One region of the Streptomyces sp. XH2 genome, then DNA from elsewhere that is predicted to be linked to it. Evidence: riboswitches for the same ligand, from Rfam matches in the RefSeq annotation. Region 1 holds a riboswitch; each other region holds the start of a gene.
The links. A riboswitch is a leader RNA that binds a small molecule or an ion and turns the genes downstream of it on or off. The one in region 1 is predicted to bind cobalamin.
Positions count from the first base shown of each region.

Region 2: it holds a riboswitch for cobalamin, as region 1 does, so the genes downstream of both, ACOTKD_RS05355 (prenyltransferase/squalene oxidase repeat-containing protein) here and ACOTKD_RS23000 (HoxN/HupN/NixA family nickel/cobalt transporter) in region 1, are expected to answer to the same signal.
Region 3: it holds a riboswitch for cobalamin, as region 1 does, so the genes downstream of both, metE (5-methyltetrahydropteroyltriglutamate--homocysteine S-methyltransferase) here and ACOTKD_RS23000 (HoxN/HupN/NixA family nickel/cobalt transporter) in region 1, are expected to answer to the same signal.

Region 1 is NZ_JBMMMZ010000011.1:145,331-151,067, reverse strand. It holds gene ACOTKD_RS23005 (MFS transporter) at 1-874, shown strand, start outside; gene ACOTKD_RS23000 (HoxN/HupN/NixA family nickel/cobalt transporter) at 894-2,006, opposite strand; cobalamin riboswitch at 2,036-2,255, opposite strand; gene ACOTKD_RS22995 (FAD-dependent monooxygenase) at 2,500-3,729, opposite strand; gene ACOTKD_RS22990 (APC family permease) at 3,903-5,477, shown strand; gene ACOTKD_RS22985 (YIP1 family protein) at 5,489-5,737, shown strand, end outside.
Region 2 is NZ_JBMMMZ010000002.1:378,925-384,661, forward strand. It holds gene ACOTKD_RS05350 (SCO2322 family protein) at 1-261, opposite strand, end outside; gene ACOTKD_RS05355 (prenyltransferase/squalene oxidase repeat-containing protein) at 306-1,583, opposite strand; cobalamin riboswitch at 1,761-1,922, opposite strand; gene ACOTKD_RS05360 (aldehyde dehydrogenase) at 2,035-3,510, shown strand; gene ACOTKD_RS05365 (ferredoxin) at 3,515-3,754, shown strand; gene lanKC (class III lanthionine synthetase LanKC) at 3,879-5,737, shown strand, end outside.
Region 3 is NZ_JBMMMZ010000004.1:33,754-39,490, reverse strand. It holds gene ACOTKD_RS09635 (TetR/AcrR family transcriptional regulator) at 1-571, shown strand, start outside; gene metE (5-methyltetrahydropteroyltriglutamate--homocysteine S-methyltransferase) at 642-2,966, opposite strand; cobalamin riboswitch at 3,170-3,379, opposite strand; gene ACOTKD_RS09625 (hypothetical protein) at 3,420-3,812, opposite strand; gene ACOTKD_RS09620 (hypothetical protein) at 4,029-4,385, shown strand; gene ACOTKD_RS09615 (hypothetical protein) at 4,487-4,801, shown strand; gene ACOTKD_RS09610 (hypothetical protein) at 4,985-5,200, shown strand; gene ACOTKD_RS09605 (hypothetical protein) at 5,312-5,659, opposite strand.

The DNA.
Region 1 (5,737 bases):
TCCCCCGCTGGAGCCGTGCCTGCGGGCCCTGTGGCCGGACATCGTCGCGCCCGGGAAGCTGGAGTCGGCCTACGCGCTGGACTCCGCGTCCCAGGAGCTGGTCTTCGTCGGCGGGCCGCTGGTGGTGGCCGGCGGCGTGGCGGTCGCCTCGCCCGCGGCGGCGCTGTGGGCGGGCGCGCTCCTGGGCGTCGCCGGGGTGCTCGTCGTCGCCACCGCCCCGCCCGCCCGGGCCTGGAAGGCGCCCGCCCGGTCCGCCGGCCGGCTGGGGCCGTTGCGCAGCCGCGGCTTCGTCGTCCTGATCACGGGCCTCACGGGCGTGGGCGTCGCCATCGGCACCCTCAACGTCCTCGTCGTCTCCTACGCGGAGGGGCACCGGCTGCCCGGCGGCGCCCCGGCGCTGCTCTCGCTCAACGCTCTCGGGGCGCTCACCGGCGGGCTGGCCTACGGGGCCGTGCGGCGCTGGCGGGTGGCGCCGCCGCGCCGGACGCTGCTGATGATGCTGGGTCTGACGGCCGGGTACGGGCTGCTGTGCCTGCTGCCCGCCCCGCCGTACATGGCCTGCCTGATGCTCTTCACCGGGCTGTTCCTCGCACCCGTGCTGACCGTCGTGTTCGTGCTCGTGGGCGAGCTCGCGCCGGCGGGCACCGTCACGGAGGCGTTCGCGTGGCTGGTGACCCTGATGACGGCCGGCGTGGCACTGGGGTCGGCCGTCACCGGCACGGTCCTGGAGGAGGCGGGGGCCACGTGGGCCGCGACGTGCGGTGTCCTGGGGGTCGCCGTGGGCACGCTGGTGATCCTCGCCGGGCAGGCGCAGCTGGTGCCGGCGGCGGCGCGGGAGGAGGCCGGGGAGGCGTCCGCCCGCGCCGCCGCCTGACGGCGGGCCGGCGCGCGGGTCAGCTCTCGGCCGGGGCCGCCGGGCGGGCGGCCCAGCGCGGGTCGACCGTGCCGAAGCGCCAGTAGCCGAGGGCGGCCGCCCACACCACCACGAACAGGCCGACGATGACGAAGCCGACGTTGTCGAGGTTCAGGCCGGCGATCCAGCCGGTCACCGCGTCCTCCAGGCCCAGCTTCTCGTGCAGGACGCCGACCAGTTCGATGGTGCCGATGAGGAAGGCGACGGCGATCGACAGGCCCGTGATGGTGAGGTTGTAGTAGACCTTGCGGACCGGGTTGGAGAACGCCCACTGGTAGGCGAAGTTCATGAACGTGCCGTCGAGGGTGTCGAAGAGGCTCATGCCCGCGGCGAACAGCAGCGGCAGGCACAGGATCGCGTACCAGGGCACGCCCGCGGCGGCGCCGCTGCCCGCCATCACCATCAGCGTGACCTCGGTGGCCGTGTCGAAGCCGAGGCCGAAGAGGAAGCCCAGCGGGTACATCTGGCCCGGGCGGGTGATCGAGCGCGTGAAGCGGCCGAGGACGCGGTTCATGAAGCCGCGCGAGTCCAGGTGCTGCTCCAGCTCGGCCTCGTCGTAGCGGCCCTCGCGCATCGCGCGGAAGATCCGCAGGATGCCGGCGAGGGCGACGAGGTTGAGCGCGGCGATGAGGTAGAGGAAGCCGCCGGAGGCGGTCGTGCCGACGATGCCGAGCGTCTGGTGGGTGGTGGACTCCTCGTCCATCAGCGTGCCGGCCAGCCGCGTGCCGCCGGCCACCAGCAGGGTCAGCAGCACGACGACGCTGGAGTGGCCGAGCGCGAACCAGAAGCCGACGGAGACCGGGCGCTTGCCGTCGGCCATCAGCTTGCGGGTGGTGTTGTCGATGGCGGCGATGTGGTCGGCGTCGAAGGCGTGCCGCATGCCGAGGGTGTAGGCGGTGATGCCGAGGCCGACGCCGTAGACCTTGGAGCCGACGGCGTAGTGATGGGGGACGACGAGCAGGTAGAGCACGCCGAACGCGACGACGTGCAGGGCGGCGATGACGGCCAGCAGGCCGGCGGTCCGCACGGTGTCCTGGCGGCGCCAGCGGAAGGAGGGCGCGGGGCCGCCGGGAGAATCGGTGGGTCGGGACATGGGGTTGAACGCTCCAGCACCTCGTGGACCATTTGCGAGATGCCGTGGCCGGTCTCCTGGCTTACGGGTCCGTTCGCGCCCGTCCCCGCCTTCCCGGCAGCCGGCTGCGGCCAGTGGCTCCGCGCGCCCGTGGGGCGACGCGCGGAACGGGACGGTCACTCCCCGATCACAGTGGCGAGGGCCGCGCCGGGCTCGGACCTCGACGGTCCTTCACCGGTCTTCCCGAACACCACGGCCGGGTCACTTTAGCGCCCGGGGGACGCGAATGCGAAGGTTCAGCAGCTGCCAGCCCTTTGCAAGTGTGGTGCCAGGCGCCCCGGGCCGAGCGCACTGCGCCTGCGGCCCCGGGGCCCGCTCGGCCGGGCAGGCTCGCGGCCCGGCCCGGGGTCCGCCCGGCACCGCCGGACTCCGGCGTTTCGGCTCGGCGCCGTTGCGCCGGGTGGAGCGGCGCGGCCCGGAGCACAGGGCGTGCAACCCGCGGGCCGGTCCCCCCTCAGGGCTCCCGCCCGACGTCCAGCGCCTGGCCGCCGAAGCTTCCCTCGCCCTCGGACGCCCGCTTCCACCAGGCCTCCAGGGCGGCCTGGTTCATGGCCGCCCAGTCGGGCGTGGCCTGCACCTGGGCGCGGCCCAGGCGGCGGCCCAGGTCGACGACGGCGCGGCCGGCGGGCGTCCGCGCCGCGTCGTACGCGGCCACGGCCTCCTTCCAGCTCCCGGCGGAGGCCAGGCAGCGCTCCAGCACGGTCGCGTCCTGCAGGGCCTTCACGGCGCCGCTGCCGGAGTGCGGCCGGGCGACGGCGGCCGCGTCGCCGAGGAGGACGAGCCGGCCCTCCCCGTAGCGCGGCACGCACAGGTCGAGGACGGGCTGGACGTAGGTGGCGTCCTTGGGCGTGCGCCGGACGACCTCCTGCCAGTACGGCGGGAAGTGCTCCTCGACGACGGCGCGGTGATGGGCCGTCAGCGCGTCGGGCACCCGGCTCGGCGGGAGGCCCGCCGCGTCGTCGACGGACAGGGCGTGGGCCGGGTCGGCGGGCGCGGTGTAGAAGACCCAGTTGGCGCCGGTTCCGGTCCCGCCCGGCCCGGGGATGCGGTAGACGATCATGTGGCCGCCGGGGAAGGCGACGGTGGCGGCCTCGTCCCGGGCCCACGCGCCGGCCGGGCCGGGCAGTTCCTCCTCCGGGAGGATGCCGCGCCACGCCAGGTATCCGGCGTAACCGGGCACGGTCGCGTCCCGGGTTGCGGCCCGGACGGCGGAGCGGTATCCGTCGGCGCCGATGACGAGGTCGAAGCGCTCCTCACGGCCGCCGGCCAGGCGCAGCAAGGCCCCGTCGGGCCCGGGCAGCACCCGCTCGACCGCGCTCCCGCGCTCGTAGGCGACGCAGGAGGGGACGCGGGCCCGCAGCGCGCTCCACAACGACCCCCAGTCGTACGAACGGAACCCGAACGGCAGCGCCCCCACCCGCCGCCCGGCCCGGCGCGCGTCCTCCCGTACGAGCCAGGGGCGCGAGGTCAGCCGCACCCACGGTATGCCCGGGTCCAGGTGCCCGGCCGCCTCCAGCTCGGCGTAGCGCCGCTCGTGGACGGCGAGGCCGACGCCCCGGTCCGCAAGCCTTCCGGCCGCCCGCTCGAAGACCACCACCTCGCCGGCGCCCGCGCGCGCCACGGCCAGCGCGGCCGCGCATCCGGCGATCGAGCCGCCCACGACCGCCACCCGTCCTGCAAGCATCTCCCACCCCTTTCGTCGCGCCTGTCGCCGACGGAACCTACCCGGCCGTTTGCAGCCGCAGCCACCGGGCGTGTCGGAACGGTGGACGGGGCCGACACGCCGGTGCTACCAGTGCATTGAACGCATAATCAGGTCAGCCGGACCCCATCCGGCACGAGAAGGGGCTGACCGCCATGGCAGGTACGGGAAGACCGCCGACGGATCAGGTCGGCTTCGTGCGCCGGATCGGCCTGTTCCAGGCCACCGCCATCAACATGAGCCAGATGTGCGGCATAGGCCCCTTCGTCACCATCCCCCTGATGGTCGCGGCCTTCGGCGGCCCGCACGCCGTCATCGGGTTCGTCGCGGGCGCCGTGCTGGCCCTGGCCGACGGGCTGATCTGGGCCGAGCTCGGCGCCTCGCTGCCCGGCGCGGGCGGCAGCTACGTCTATCTGCGCCAGGCCTTCCAGTACCGCACGGGAAAGCTGATGCCGTTCCTGTTCGTCTGGACGATGATGCTCTACTTCCCGGTGGCCCTGTCGACGGGCGTCATCGGCTTCGTGCAGTACCTGACCTACCTCTGGCCCGGCATGACGCAGACGCAGGGCGACCTGACGGGCCTGGTGCTCATCGCCCTCGTCGTCGCGTCGCTGTGGGGGCGGGTGGAGAACCTGGCGCGGATCACCGCCGCCCTCTGGTGCGTGATGATCGCCTCCGTCGTCCTGGTGATCGTCGCCGCCTACACCCACTTCAGCCCGGACCTGGCCTTCACCTACCCGGTGGGCGCCTTCGAGCTGACGTCGAGTCACTTCTGGATCGGCTTCGCGGCGGGCCTGACCATCGGCATCTACGACTACGGCGGCTACAACACGACCGCGTACATGGGCGCCGAGATCAAGGACCCCGGGCGCAACATCCCGCGCTCCATCATCTACTCCGTCCTCGGCATCATGGCCATCTACCTGCTGCTGCAGATCGGCACGCTGGGCGTGGTCGACTGGAAGGACATGCTCGACCCGGAGAACTCCGCGTCCTCCTCCATCGCCTCCGCGGTGATGGAGACGACGTGGGGCAAGGGTGCGGCGGACGCCGTCACCGTGCTGATCCTCGTCACGGCCCTCGCCTCGGTCTTCACGGGGCTGCTCGGGGCCTCCCGGATCCCGTACAACGCGGCCCGGGAGAAGGTCTTCTTCCGGCCCTTCGCCATTCTGCACCCGCGCCACCGCTTCCCCGTGCTGGGCCTGCTGTCCATGGGCGGCATCGGCTGCGTCGCCTTCCTGATAGGGCGTCACACGGACCTGGCGACGCTCATCCAGCTGCTGCTGACGGTCATGGTGCTCGTCCAGGCGCTCGGCCAGATCGCGGCCGTCACGGTGCTGCGGCGGCGCCAGCCCGGGCTGCGGCGCCCGTACCGGATGTGGCTCTACCCGCTGCCCAGCCTGGTCGCGCTCGTCGGCTGGCTCGTCATCTACGGCTACGCGGACCGGAATTCCCCCGGACGGCACCCCATCGAATGGTCACTGGCCTGGGTCGGGGCCGGCTGCGTGGCCTTCCTGCTCTGGGCGCGCTACGAGAAGGTGTGGCCGTTCGGGCCGCGGGAGATCAGCGAGGAGTACCTGCACGGCGCCGACCCCGACACCGAACCGGCCGCGGGGGCGGGCTCGGTGCCCGATCCCCGTCCGGACGCCGAGGGCAGCACCGGCCCGGGCGCCGGTCCCGGCACGGACCCCGACGCAGACCCCGGCACCGGAGTCCCCGCCGAGCGGTGATACTTGCATTCATGCCTGTTTCTGCCTCCCCGCACTCACCTCCCGCCCCACGCACACCTGCCGCACGCCGCAGGCTGTACTGGCACCGCCTCTTCTTCGGGCTGTGGTTCCGCCCGGTCGAGATCCTCGACGAGGCACGGGACCGGAGCGTGTGGGGGGCGGCGGCGTTTCTGTGCGTGCTCTGCGGGGTGCTGGGCACGATGGGCCGGGACTCCTTCTGGGAGGGGTGGCGGGTGGGCCCCGCGTTCGCCCTGGAGGCC
Region 2 (5,737 bases), on a different contig from region 1:
CGTGCTGTCGCAGACCGCTTCGAAGCCGGCGGCGGCGCGCGGTTTCGCGGCGTCGGAGGAGTCCGCGCTGACCGCGAACCGGAACCCGATCACGTCCCCGTCGCCGGGCCGCGCCGTGCCCGGCCCCTGCGTCGCGTACGCCCACTGGCCGCCGGAGCCCTGCCAGAACGACCAGTACCGGTAGCCGGCGGCCTGGGCGGGGGCGGTGCCGAGCAGTACGAGGAGCACGGCGACCAGCGCGGCGACCGCACCGCCGCGCATCCCGGCGGCTCGCACCCCGGCAGGGCGCATTCCGGCAGCTCGCGTCACAGCTGCTGCTTCTTCTTGCGGCCGCTGATCAGGAAGCCGATGCCGGCGCCGAAGGCCAGGCCGACGCCGACGATCCACCAGACGTTGACGGTGACGCCGCCGTCCTTCTCGTCCTTGTCCTCGTCCTTCTTCGACTCGTCGGAGCCCGTGGCCCGCTCCGGCGCCGGCCCCGTGGCGTTCAGCTGCGCCACGAGGTCCGTGCCCGCGAAGTCGCGCGGGTCGCCGCCCGCGGCGCGCGTGGCGAGGATCAGCTTGGCGAGCCGGCCGGGCTGGCCCTTGGCCCACTCGGCGGTGCCGCTCTCCTTGGACCGCAGCCACTTCAGGGGCTTCTCGGCGGCGGCGCGGTGACCGCCCGCGGCGAGGGCGAGGGCGGCGTCGGCCGTGTTGCCCTGGTCGGGCTTGGCGGGGGCGCCGGGCATGGACGGCAGCAGGTAGCCACCGTTCTTGTCCATGGCGGCCACGAGGTAGCCGTCCACGGCCTCGGCGGCCGCGGCGGCGTCCTTGGGACCGGCCTTGTCCTCGCCCGCGCACTCCAGCGCCTTGACGGGCCGGTCGGCGTCCTTCTTCGGGGGCTCGGCGAGGAAGCCCTTGCCGAGCGTGGCGAGCGCGGCGGCGGCGCTGGCCAGGTTGTCGGCGCGCAGCCCCTTGTCGTCCTTCAGGTACGCGAACGCGCCGCGCTCGCCCTCCTTCGCGTCGCAGCCGAGCTGGAAGGCCAGCAGCGTCTCCACGGGGTTCTTGCCGTTCTTGACGGCGTCCTTGGCCGGGTCCTGGCCGGCCGCCGCGAACGCGCCGAGGGCGATGGAGGTGGAGTTGGCGTCGGTGGGGCTGCCGGCCTGGTAGCCCCAGCCGCCGTCGTCGTTCTGGTGGGCCTTGAGCCAGTCCAGGCCCTTCCTGACCGCGTCCGCGCGCCCGCCGGCGGCCGCGAGGCCCTGCACGGCCGCGGCGGTGGCGTCCGTGAACTCGTCCTTCTTCGGGTCGCACGCCTTGCTCGTGTCCGCGCGGTAGCCGGGGAAGCCGCCGTCCTCGCACTGCTGGCCCGCGAGCCAGTCGACCCCCGGCTTGGCCGGGGTGACGCCCGTGGCGTTCTGCGCCACGAAGGCCAGCGACTGCCGGAAGACACCGTCGAACTTGGGGTCGGCCGTGCCGTACAGCCCCGGCGCCGGGGACGGTGAGCCGTCGGCGAAGGCGGCGGGGGCCGCGGCCGCGCCCAGGACGGCGGCGGTGGCCAGGGCCGCGGCGCCGCGGCGCGCGTGGACGGCGAGGGAGGGGGCCATGGGGTCGAGCCTCTCGGTGGGGTGTCACTGCGGGGGCGGGGGCAGGGCCGGCTGACGGGGTCCGCGGCCGCGCACGGCCGCCTCCCCGCGCGCTGCGCGCGGTGGCACCGGGCTCGGCTCCGCATACCTCGGCGGTGCCGGTGGACCGGACGGCACCGCCAGGCGGCACGACCGGTTCCGGAAGCCTGCCGCCTGGACCGGGTGGTCCGGCTCGTACGGCCGCCGGGCGGCGGACCGTAGTCACGGTTGCGGGTCAGCGCCGGATTTGCACCGGCTTCCCCCGTTCCGAGGCGGGATGAAGTTGTCACGGACACTTTAACCGGACGGCCTGAAGATCAACGGTCCGGCGACCTGTTGCCCGCTGCCGGGCGGGCTGCTAAGTGTCTGATGCTGCGTCAGTTTTTCGTTACGGCGCGCAGGGCTCCGCAGACGCGCGGGAGGCATCCGGATCATGAACCAGCATGCGAACGGACCGGTCGTCGAGCACGGACAGCTCTTCATCGGCGGCGCCATGGCCGACCCGGCCGGCCGCGCCGTCATCGACGTCGTGTCGCCGCACACCGAGGAGGTGATCGGCCGCGTCCCGCACGCCTCGCGCGAGGACGTCGACAGGGCCGTCGCCGCGGCCCGCACGGCCTTCGACTCCGGCGTCTGGGCCGACCGGCCCCTCGCCGAGCGCATCGACGTCGTCACCCGCATCAAGGACGGCGTCGCCGCCCGGCACGAGGAGATCGCCCGGATCGTCTCCGCCCAGAACGGCTCCCCGTACTCCTGGAGCGTCCTCGCCCAGGCCCTCGGCGCGATGATGGTGTGGGACTGCGCCATCGCCGTCGCCCGCGGCCTGCCCTACGAGGAGCGGCGGGCCGGCGCCCTCGGGCCGCTGCTCGTGCGGCGCGAGCCGGTCGGCGTCGTCGCTGCCGTCGTGCCGTGGAACGTCCCGCAGCTCGTGACGGCGGCCAAGCTCGCGCCCGCGCTGCTGACGGGCTGCTCGGTGGTGCTCAAGCCCTCGCCGGAAACGCCGCTGGACTCGTACCTCCTGGCGGAGATCGTCACGGAGGCGGGCCTGCCGGAGGGCGTCCTGTCGATCCTGCCCGCGGAACGCGAGGTCAGCGAGTACCTCGTCGGGCACCCCGGCGTCGACAAGGTGGCCTTCACCGGCTCGGTCGCGGCGGGCAAGCGCGTCATGGAGGTCGCGGCGCGCCGGCTGACCCGCGTCACTCTGGAGCTCGGCGGCAAGTCCGCGGCGATCGTCCTGCCGGACGCCGACCTGGAGGCGGCCGTCGCCGGCATCGTCCCCGCGGCCTGGATGAACAACGGCCAGTCGTGCGTGGCCCAGACGCGCATCCTCGCCCCCCGCGCCCACTACGCCGAACTGGCCGAGCGCTTCACGGCCGCCGCCTCCGCCCTCGTCGTCGGCGACCCCCTCGACCCCGCCACCCAGGTCGGGCCGCTCGTCGCCGAACGGCAGCGCCGCAGGTCCCTGGAGTACATCGCGCTCGGGCAGCGCGAGGGCGCCAAGGTGCTGGCCGGCGGCGGCCGCCCGGCCGGCCGCGACAAGGGCTGGTACGTCGAGCCCACCCTCTTCGGCGACGTCTCCAACGACATGCGCATCGCCCGCGAGGAGATCTTCGGCCCCGTCATCTGCCTGCTGCCCTACGACACGGAGGAGGAGGCCGTGCGCATCGCCGACGACTCCGACTACGGGCTCTCCGGCAGCGTCTGGACCCGCGACGCCGAACGCGGCATCGAGGTCGCCCGCCGGGTGCGCACCGGCACGTACTCGGTCAACACCTTCGGCCTCGACATGTTCGGCCCCTTCGGCGGCTACAAGAACTCCGGCCTGGGGCGGGAGTTCGGACCGGAGGGCTTCGCCGAGTACCTGGAGCACAAGACGATCCACCTGCCCGCGGACTACGAGGAGGGCTGACGGAATGACTGCCGCCGAGCGCTGGCACGTGCGGGTCGACCGGGGGCTGTGCGTGGGCTCGGGAATGTGCGCCGGGAGCGCGCCCGGGGCGTTCGCGCTCGACGCGGGCCGCCGCTCCCGGCCCCTCGCGGAGGAGACGGACCCGTCCGAGGAAGTGCTCGCGGCCGCGGAGACCTGCCCCGTGGAGGCGATCACGATCAGCAGGCCGGACACGGGCGAGACGGTGTTTCCTCCCGACGAGTGAAACCCCTTCGTACGCATGGGCGTTGTTACTCATGCGTTCCGCACATTTTCTTGATGACACATGTGACTGGCCGGGCCCCTCACGGCGTGGAAATCTCTAGGCAACGCAGCCGAGGGGGGCGACGATGGACGCGCGGTACGAGGTCTACTGCCTGGCCGACAGGCACTTCTACGAGACCCCGGACCGCCTGTCCGTCCCGGGGGCGGGCGGCGAGGACCGCGGTCTGTACGAGACCGCCCGCCGCCCGGCCCCCGCCGGCTGGGCCACCTCCCGCCACGGCGAATGGCTCCATGTGTTCCCTGTGGTCCCGATGGGCGGATTCCCCGCCGGCGAGGAGGGCGGCCCGCGCCCCGGGCAGCCCCTCCAGGGCTGGAAGATCCACGTCTCGGCGACCGCCGACACCGCGGAGAAGACCGCCGCCGACGTCTGGGACTACTGCACCGCCCGCGGCATCCCGTTCAAGTTCGTGCCCGGCCCGCACCTGCTGCACCTGCGCAACAACAAATACGCGGAGCGCGGCCACAGCGGGAAGTTCGTCACCGTCTACCCCGACGGCGAGGAGCAGCTGCACGCCACCCTGACCGGCCTGCACGGGATCCTCGGCGGCCGGCCCGGCCCGTACATCCTCACGGACCTGCGCTGGCACGAGGGCCCGCTCTACGTCCGCTACGGCGCCTTCGCCCGCCGCTTCTGCATCGACGGGCGCGGCAGCCTCGTGCCCGCCGTCGAGGACGGCGAGGGCCGCCTCGTCCCCGACTCCCGGAAGCCGGCCTTCCAGGTGCCGGCGTGGGTGACGCTCCCCGGCTTCCTCGCACCGCACCTCGCCGCGCGCAACGCCACCACCGTCGCCGACCTGCCCTACCGCATCGAGAAGGCCCTGCACTTCTCCAACGGCGGCGGCGTCTACGCCGGCACAGACACGCGCGGCGGCCGCAAGGTCGTCCTCAAGGAAGGCCGCCCGCACGCCGGGCTCGCCGCCGACGGGGCCGACGCCGTGGCCCGCCTGGAGCGCGAGAAGGACGCCCTGGAGCGGCTCTCCGGCCTCGGCGTCGCCCCCGAGCCGCGGGACTGGCTGACCGTCGGCGACCACCGCTTCCTCGTCATGGACTTCGTCGAGGGCAAACCCCTCAACTCCTTCTTCGCCCACCGCCACCCGCTGCTCGCCGCGGACCCCTCGCCCACCGCCACGGCCGACTACACGGCATGGGCCCTGCGCATCTTCCGGGCCGTCGAGGAAGCCGTCGCGAAGGTCCACTCGCGCGGCCTCGTCTTCAACGACCTCCACATGTTCAACATCATGGTCGCGCCCGACGAACGCTCCGTCGCCCTCATCGACTTCGAGGCCGCGGCGCCCGCCTCCGAGCACGGCCGGCAGGTCGTCGCCCACCCCGGCTTCTTCGCCCCGCCGGACCGACGCGGCACGGACGTCGACAAGTACGCCCTGGCCTGCCTGCGACTCGCCCTGTTCCTGCCCATCACCACGCTGTTCGTCATCGACCGGGCCAAGGCGGCACACCTGGCGGACGTCATCGCAGGACAGTTCCCGGTGCCGCGGGAATTCCTGGACGAGGCGGTGGCGGAGATCATGCGGGAGGGGGCGGGCACTTCGGCGGAGAGCACGTGGGGAGGGGCGGGCACTTCGGTGGAGATCGTGGGGGAGGGGGAAGGCTCCCCGGTGGACACTGCAGCCGGGACCCCGGCGGATGCCGAAGCCGGGCCCCTGGGGGGCGCCGCAGCCGGCGCCCTGGGGGATGCCGCCCGGCAGGAGACGGCCCCGGCCTCCGACGCGCCCCCGCGGCGCCGTACGCACCGCACCATCGGCCCCGGCGCCGGCCGCGCCGCCGCGCCGCAGGCGCTCCCCGACCCCGCCGAGGACTGGCCCGCCGCCCGCGCCTCGATGATCCGCGCCCTCCTCGCCTCCGCCACCCCCGGCCGCGACGACCGCCTCTTCCCCGGCGACATCGCCACGTTCTCCGAAGGCGG
Region 3 (5,737 bases), on a different contig from region 1:
GCAGATCGCGGAGGCCGTCTGGCGGATCGCCGCCGAGCGGGGCCTGGAGGCCGCCAGCATGCGCGAGGTCGCGGCCGCGGCGGGGGTCTCCCTGCGGGTGGTCCAGTACCACTTCGGGAGCAAGCACGGCCTCCTCGTCGCCGCGCTGCACCTGCTGCACGAGGAGAACGAGCGGCGGGCCCGGGCGCGCATGGCGCGCCTCGCCCACCCGGCGGACCCGAGGGCCGTGCTGGGCGCCGTCCTCGGCGAGTTCCTGCCGCTGGACGAGCAGCGCCGCCATGCGCTGCGCGTCTTCGTCGCGTACTACGTGCGCAGCCTGAACGACCCGGCCCTCGCCGCGGTCTTCCTGCACGGCGCCCAGCCCGTGGAGCGGCTCGTCGCCGGCCTGATCCGGCAGGCGTGCGCGGCGGACGGGGGGCCGGCGCCCGGCCTCGACCCCGAACGGGAGGCCGATCTGCTGGTGTCGGGGGTGACGGGGCTGGGCATGGACGTGCTCCACGGCCGGCGCACCCTCGCCGACGTGCGGACGACGCTGGACTACCACCTCGACCGGATCCTGCCCGCGCGGTGACGCCACGGCAGGAGGGGCGGGCGCCGTGCCGCACCGGCGCCCGCCCCTCCGTCACTTCGTCACTCCGGCGTCAGGAAGCGCCGCCGGGCAGCTCCGCCCGGACCTCCCGCGCCGCCGTGACGAGGTTCTCCAGCGAGGCCCGGACCTCGGGCCAGCCGCGGGTCTTCAGCCCGCAGTCCGGGTTGACCCACAGGCGCTCGCCGGGGATCGCTTCCAGGCCCTTGCGCAGCAGCGCCGCGGCCTCGTCCGCGCCGGGGACGCGCGGGGAGTGGATGTCGTAGACGCCGGGCCCGACCTCGCGCGGGTAGCCCGCCGTGGCCAGCTCGGCGGCGACCTGCATGTGCGAGCGGGCGGCCTCCAGGCTGATGACGTCGGCGTCGAGGTCGTCGATGGCCCGGAGGATGTCGCCGAACTCCGCGTAGCACATGTGCGTGTGGATCTGCGTGTCCGGCCGGACGCCCGCGGTGCTGAGGCGGAACGCCTCGGTCGCCCACGCCAGGTACTCGGCGTGGCCGGCCGCGCGCAGCGGCAGCGTCTCGCGCAGCGCCGGCTCGTCCACCTGGATCACCGAGGTGCCCGCGGCCTCCAGGTCGGCTACCTCGTCGCGCAGGGCGAGGGCGACCTGCCGGGCGGTGTCGCCGAGCGGCTGGTCGTCGCGGACGAACGACCAGGCGAGCATGGTGACCGGCCCGGTCAGCATGCCCTTGACGGGCTTGCCCGCCACCGACTGGGCGTAGCGCGTCCAGCGGACCGTCATCGGCTCCGGGCGGGAGATGTCACCGGCGAGGACCGGCGGGCGGACGTAGCGCGTGCCGTACGACTGGACCCAGCCGTGCTGCGTGGCCAGATAGCCCGTCAGCTGCTCGGCGAAGTACTGCACCATGTCGTTGCGCTCGGGCTCGCCGTGCACGAGGACGTCGATGCCGGCCTTCTCCTGGAACGAGAGCACCTCGCGGATCTCGGCCTTGATGCGCTCCTCGTACGCCTCGGCGTCGATCCGTCCCGAGCGCAGGTCGGCGCGGGCGGTGCGCAGCTCCGTCGTCTGCGGGAAGGAGCCGATGGTGGTGACCGGCAGCAGGGGCAGGCCGAGGTGGGCCCGCTGGGCGGCCGCCCGCTGCTCGTACGGCTGCGAGCGGCGGCCGTCGGTCTCGGTGACGGCGGCGGCGCGGGCGCGGACGGCCGGGTCCCGGGTGATGGCCGAGCCCGCCCGCGAAGCCAGGTCGGCGCGGTTGGCGGCCAGCTCGGCCGCGATCGTGTCGGGGCCCTGCGCCAGGCCGCGGGCCAGCGTGACCACCTCGGCGGCCTTCTGGCGGGCGAACGCGAGCCAGCGGGCGATCTGCGGGTCGATGTCCCGCTCGGCCGCCGCGTCCAGCGGCACGTGCAGCAGGGAGCAGGACGGGGCGACGTCGACCCGGCCGGCGAGGCCGAGGAGCGTGCCCAGGGTGGACAGGGACTTCTCGAAGTCGTTGATCCACACGTTGCGGCCGTTGACGACGCCGGCGAGGAGCCGCTTGCCGGGCAGCCCGCCGGCGGCCGCGAGGTCGTCGAGGTTGGCGGCGGCGGGGCCCGTGAAGTCCAGGGCGAGGCCCTCGACGGGGGCCTTGGCGAGGACCGGGAGGGCCTCGCCGAGCCGGTCGAAGTAGGAGGCGACCAGCAGCCGGGGCCGGTCGGTGAGGCCGCCCAGTTCGCGGTAGGCGCGGGCGGCGGCGTTGAGCTCGGCGGGGGAGCGGTCCTGGACCAGGGCGGGCTCGTCGAGCTGCACCCATTCGGCGCCCGCGGCCCGCAGGTCGGCGAGGACCTCGGCGTACACCGGCAGCAGCCGGTCGAGGAGGGTGAGCGGCTCGAAGCCGGCGGCGACGCCCGGCGCGGGCTTGGCCAGCAGCAGGTACGTGACGGGGCCGACGAGCACCGGACGGGCCGTCAGGCCGAGCGCGAGGGCCTCCTTCAGCTCCGCGACCTGCTTGGTGGAGTCCGCGGTGAAGACCGTGCCGGGGTCGAGTTCGGGGACCAGGTAGTGGTAGTTGGTGTCGAACCACTTGGTCATCTCCAGCGGCGCCACCTCCTGCGTGCCACGGGCCATGGCGAAGTAGCCGTCCAGGGCGTCGGCGTCGACGGTCGCGCGGTGCCGCGCGGGAATCGCACCGACCATCACACTGGTGTCCAGGACGTGGTCGTAGAACGAGAAGTCGCCCGTGGGCACTTCGTGCACACCGGCCCCGGCCAGCTGCTGCCAGTTCGTACGGCGCAGTGCGGCGGCCGTGTCCCGCAGGGCCTCGGCCGTGACACGGCCCTTCCAGTACCCCTCGATCGCCTTCTTCAGTTCCCGGCCCTGACCCTGCCGGGGGTAGCCGTGGACGGTGGCCTGTGCTGCCGCGGCTGCGGACTTGCTGGTCACGGAACTCTCCTTCGCGAGCGTGCGTGCGTCCATGACCCCGGGACGGACGGAGAGCGCGAAGGAACGGCAGACCGGGCGGGCCGCCGCCGCGGTGCGGTCGCTCGTAGCGCCGCCGCGTGTGCCCGCCTGATGTGTGCTCCCCCAGACTTCGTCCGGGGGTGCCCCCAACCGCCCTCGAGGTCACCGGGATCTCCGTGCGCTCGGCAGCGCACGGGCAGTTGGCAGGTCTTCGGACTCGCGGGCACGCCACATGGCACCTACTGGCCGTCGCTTCCCGGACCCGTACGGATCCAGTGCGTATGACGGCGGTCGTTCCCGCTCACCGCTGCGGGGCAGTCCCGGATTCCCACCGGGTTCCCTCTTGCGACGCGCCTGCCTGGCGAGCAGGGCGAACCAGCTGCACCGTCACTCTAGGCCGCGGGGCAGGGTCACGGAAGAGTGAAGTGGCGCGCCTCACGAGGCGGTTCGCGTCGCCAGCCGCAGCCGCAGCTCCATCTCGTGCTCACCGGAGACGTGACCGCGGTGCTCGGCGGCGAAGGCGCGCTCCAGTTCCTCCTTGACCTGGCGGACGGGGTCGGCGGCGCCGAACAGGTCGGCCGTGACCGTGCCCGAGAGGGGAGCCTTCCCCGGCTGCGCCGCGCCCTCGCCCAGCCGCGTGCGGGTGTCCACCGTCATGCACCAGATCATCGGGCCCGCGCCGGGCGCGCCCGGGCTGGTCTCGCTGCGCGGCGGGCCCGCTTCGGGGAAGGCGGCCTCCAGAACGCCGAAGACGGCGCCCGCGTCCTGGTGGCCGCAGTCCGTCAGATGCACGCTGACGTGGTCCGCACTCTCCCGGGCATCCGTCACCTGCTCCTCCTCCGCCGTCGTTGCCGTGACCGGGGCCGCCGCCGTGCGCGGAGAAGCCCTGCTCCGACCGTACGGCGCGCCCGGGTTCCGTGCCGCGGGCTGTGCGACCATACGGGCCAGGTGCCCCGTTCCCGCCGGGAGATGCCGCCCCGGTACCGGTGGCCTCACCCGAACGGTGGAATGCGCCCAAAGTAATTGACTGATTACGCTTGGTGCATGACCCTGTGGAGCCCCGCACCGCCGCCGTCGCAGCCCGCGTTGCGCGCCGCGGTCGCCGTGCTGGTCTCCGTCCTGCTGCTCTTCTCCGGGGGGAGCGGCACGGTGTTCGCCCTGGGCTCCGGCCCGGAAGAGACCCCCGTGTCCGTGGAGTTCGCCACCGCGGACGACTGCGTCGCGGACAACCGCACGCCCCGCGTCCAGGCGTCTCCGGGCAGGCGCACCTGCGTCCCCGCCTCGCGGGACTCCGCGGGAGCCGGATCCCCGCCGGCCCCCGGCTGCCGGCCCGCACCGCCGGCCCCCGAAGGCCCCGCGGCCACCGCGGGCCGCGCGCGCAACGACGTCCTGCGCTGCTGAGAGGAACCCCCGCCCGTCCCGCCCCGTACGGGACGGGCCGCCGCGTCCGGCACGCCCGGAACTTTCCTCACACCTGCAGGCACGAGAAGCAGAGAGACGTCATGCCCCTCGATCCCGCGCGTGTCCTGAGCGCCTATCTGCGCGCCCAGGTCTACCGCGCCCCCGAACCCGACCCCGAGCACGCCTCCGCCGGCGGCGAGCAGCCCCCGGCCACCGCCCCGGATCCGCAGGACCCGCCGAGCCCGCCGAGCCCGCCGGGCGGTCCGCGCACCACGCCCCCCGCGAGCCGGGCCGGGGAGAAGCCGCCCGCCGCTCCCGAAGCCCCCGGCGCGGAAGCCGGGCCCGCCGCGCCCCGCGGCGCGCCGCGCCGGCCCGGCCTGTTCGCCCGGCTGCTGCTGTACGTACGGCAGGAGTAGCCCCGCCGTCGCGCGGCTGCCCGCTCCCCTCGCTTTCGCGGGGACGGGCAGCCGCCCGGCCGCCGCCGCTCCTCCTGCCGGCGCCCGCCCGGTCCCCTTTCAGGTGAAGCGGAGGAGCCGGTTGATCCGGGGGCTCCCGGCAGCGGGAAGGGGATGGCCGTCGACGCTGACGAGGGAGAACCCATGCCGACCGACGAAGTCTCGCGATTCCTGGAGGCCCTGAGCCCGGCCCACCGCGAGGAGGTCCGGCGGCAGCCGCGCCGGCAGCAGGAGAAGCTGGCCGCCGCCTGGGAGACCGAGCTCCGGGAGGACACCGACCTCGACACGCTGAGCGAGCTGTCACCGGCCGCCGCGGAGAGCGAGGCGGCCCGGCGCGTCGTGGAGGGCAAGGACTCCTGAGACCGTGGTGAGTGCGGCCCTACGAGCCGGCCGCAACGCTCAGCCACCGCGCGGGCCCCAGCGCGGCCTGGGCAGGGCCTCCCGGGCCGCGTGGCTGAGGATGCGGGTCGCTCACTCCTCGGCGGTGACCCTGGCGAGCGCCTCGTCGCGGACGTCCGGGTGGGCGTGGCGGCGCAGGGCCCGCAGTTGCTCGCGCCAGGGAGCGGACCAGCCGGTGCGGCGGCCCCCGACGACGGTGAGGGCGACCGCGCACAAGCCCGCTTCCGGGCCCCCGTCCCCGGCCAGGGAGCGGGCCGCGCGGGCGAGCGCCTCGTCGCTGCCGTGGCGGCTGCCGAACCGCCCGTCGAGGGAGCCGGCCGTCCTCGTCGCGAGCACGGGCCTGCCCTCGTGCAGCCGGGCCAGGCGCGTGAGCTGCGCCGTCAGGTCGCCGGGCGCCGCGTCCGGGTCGAGGGTCCGCACCAGCAGGCCGGCCGCCTCACGGGCGTAGTCCCCCGAGCCGTAGGACGCGCGCCCGGGTGGACCGGTCGCGGCCGGGCT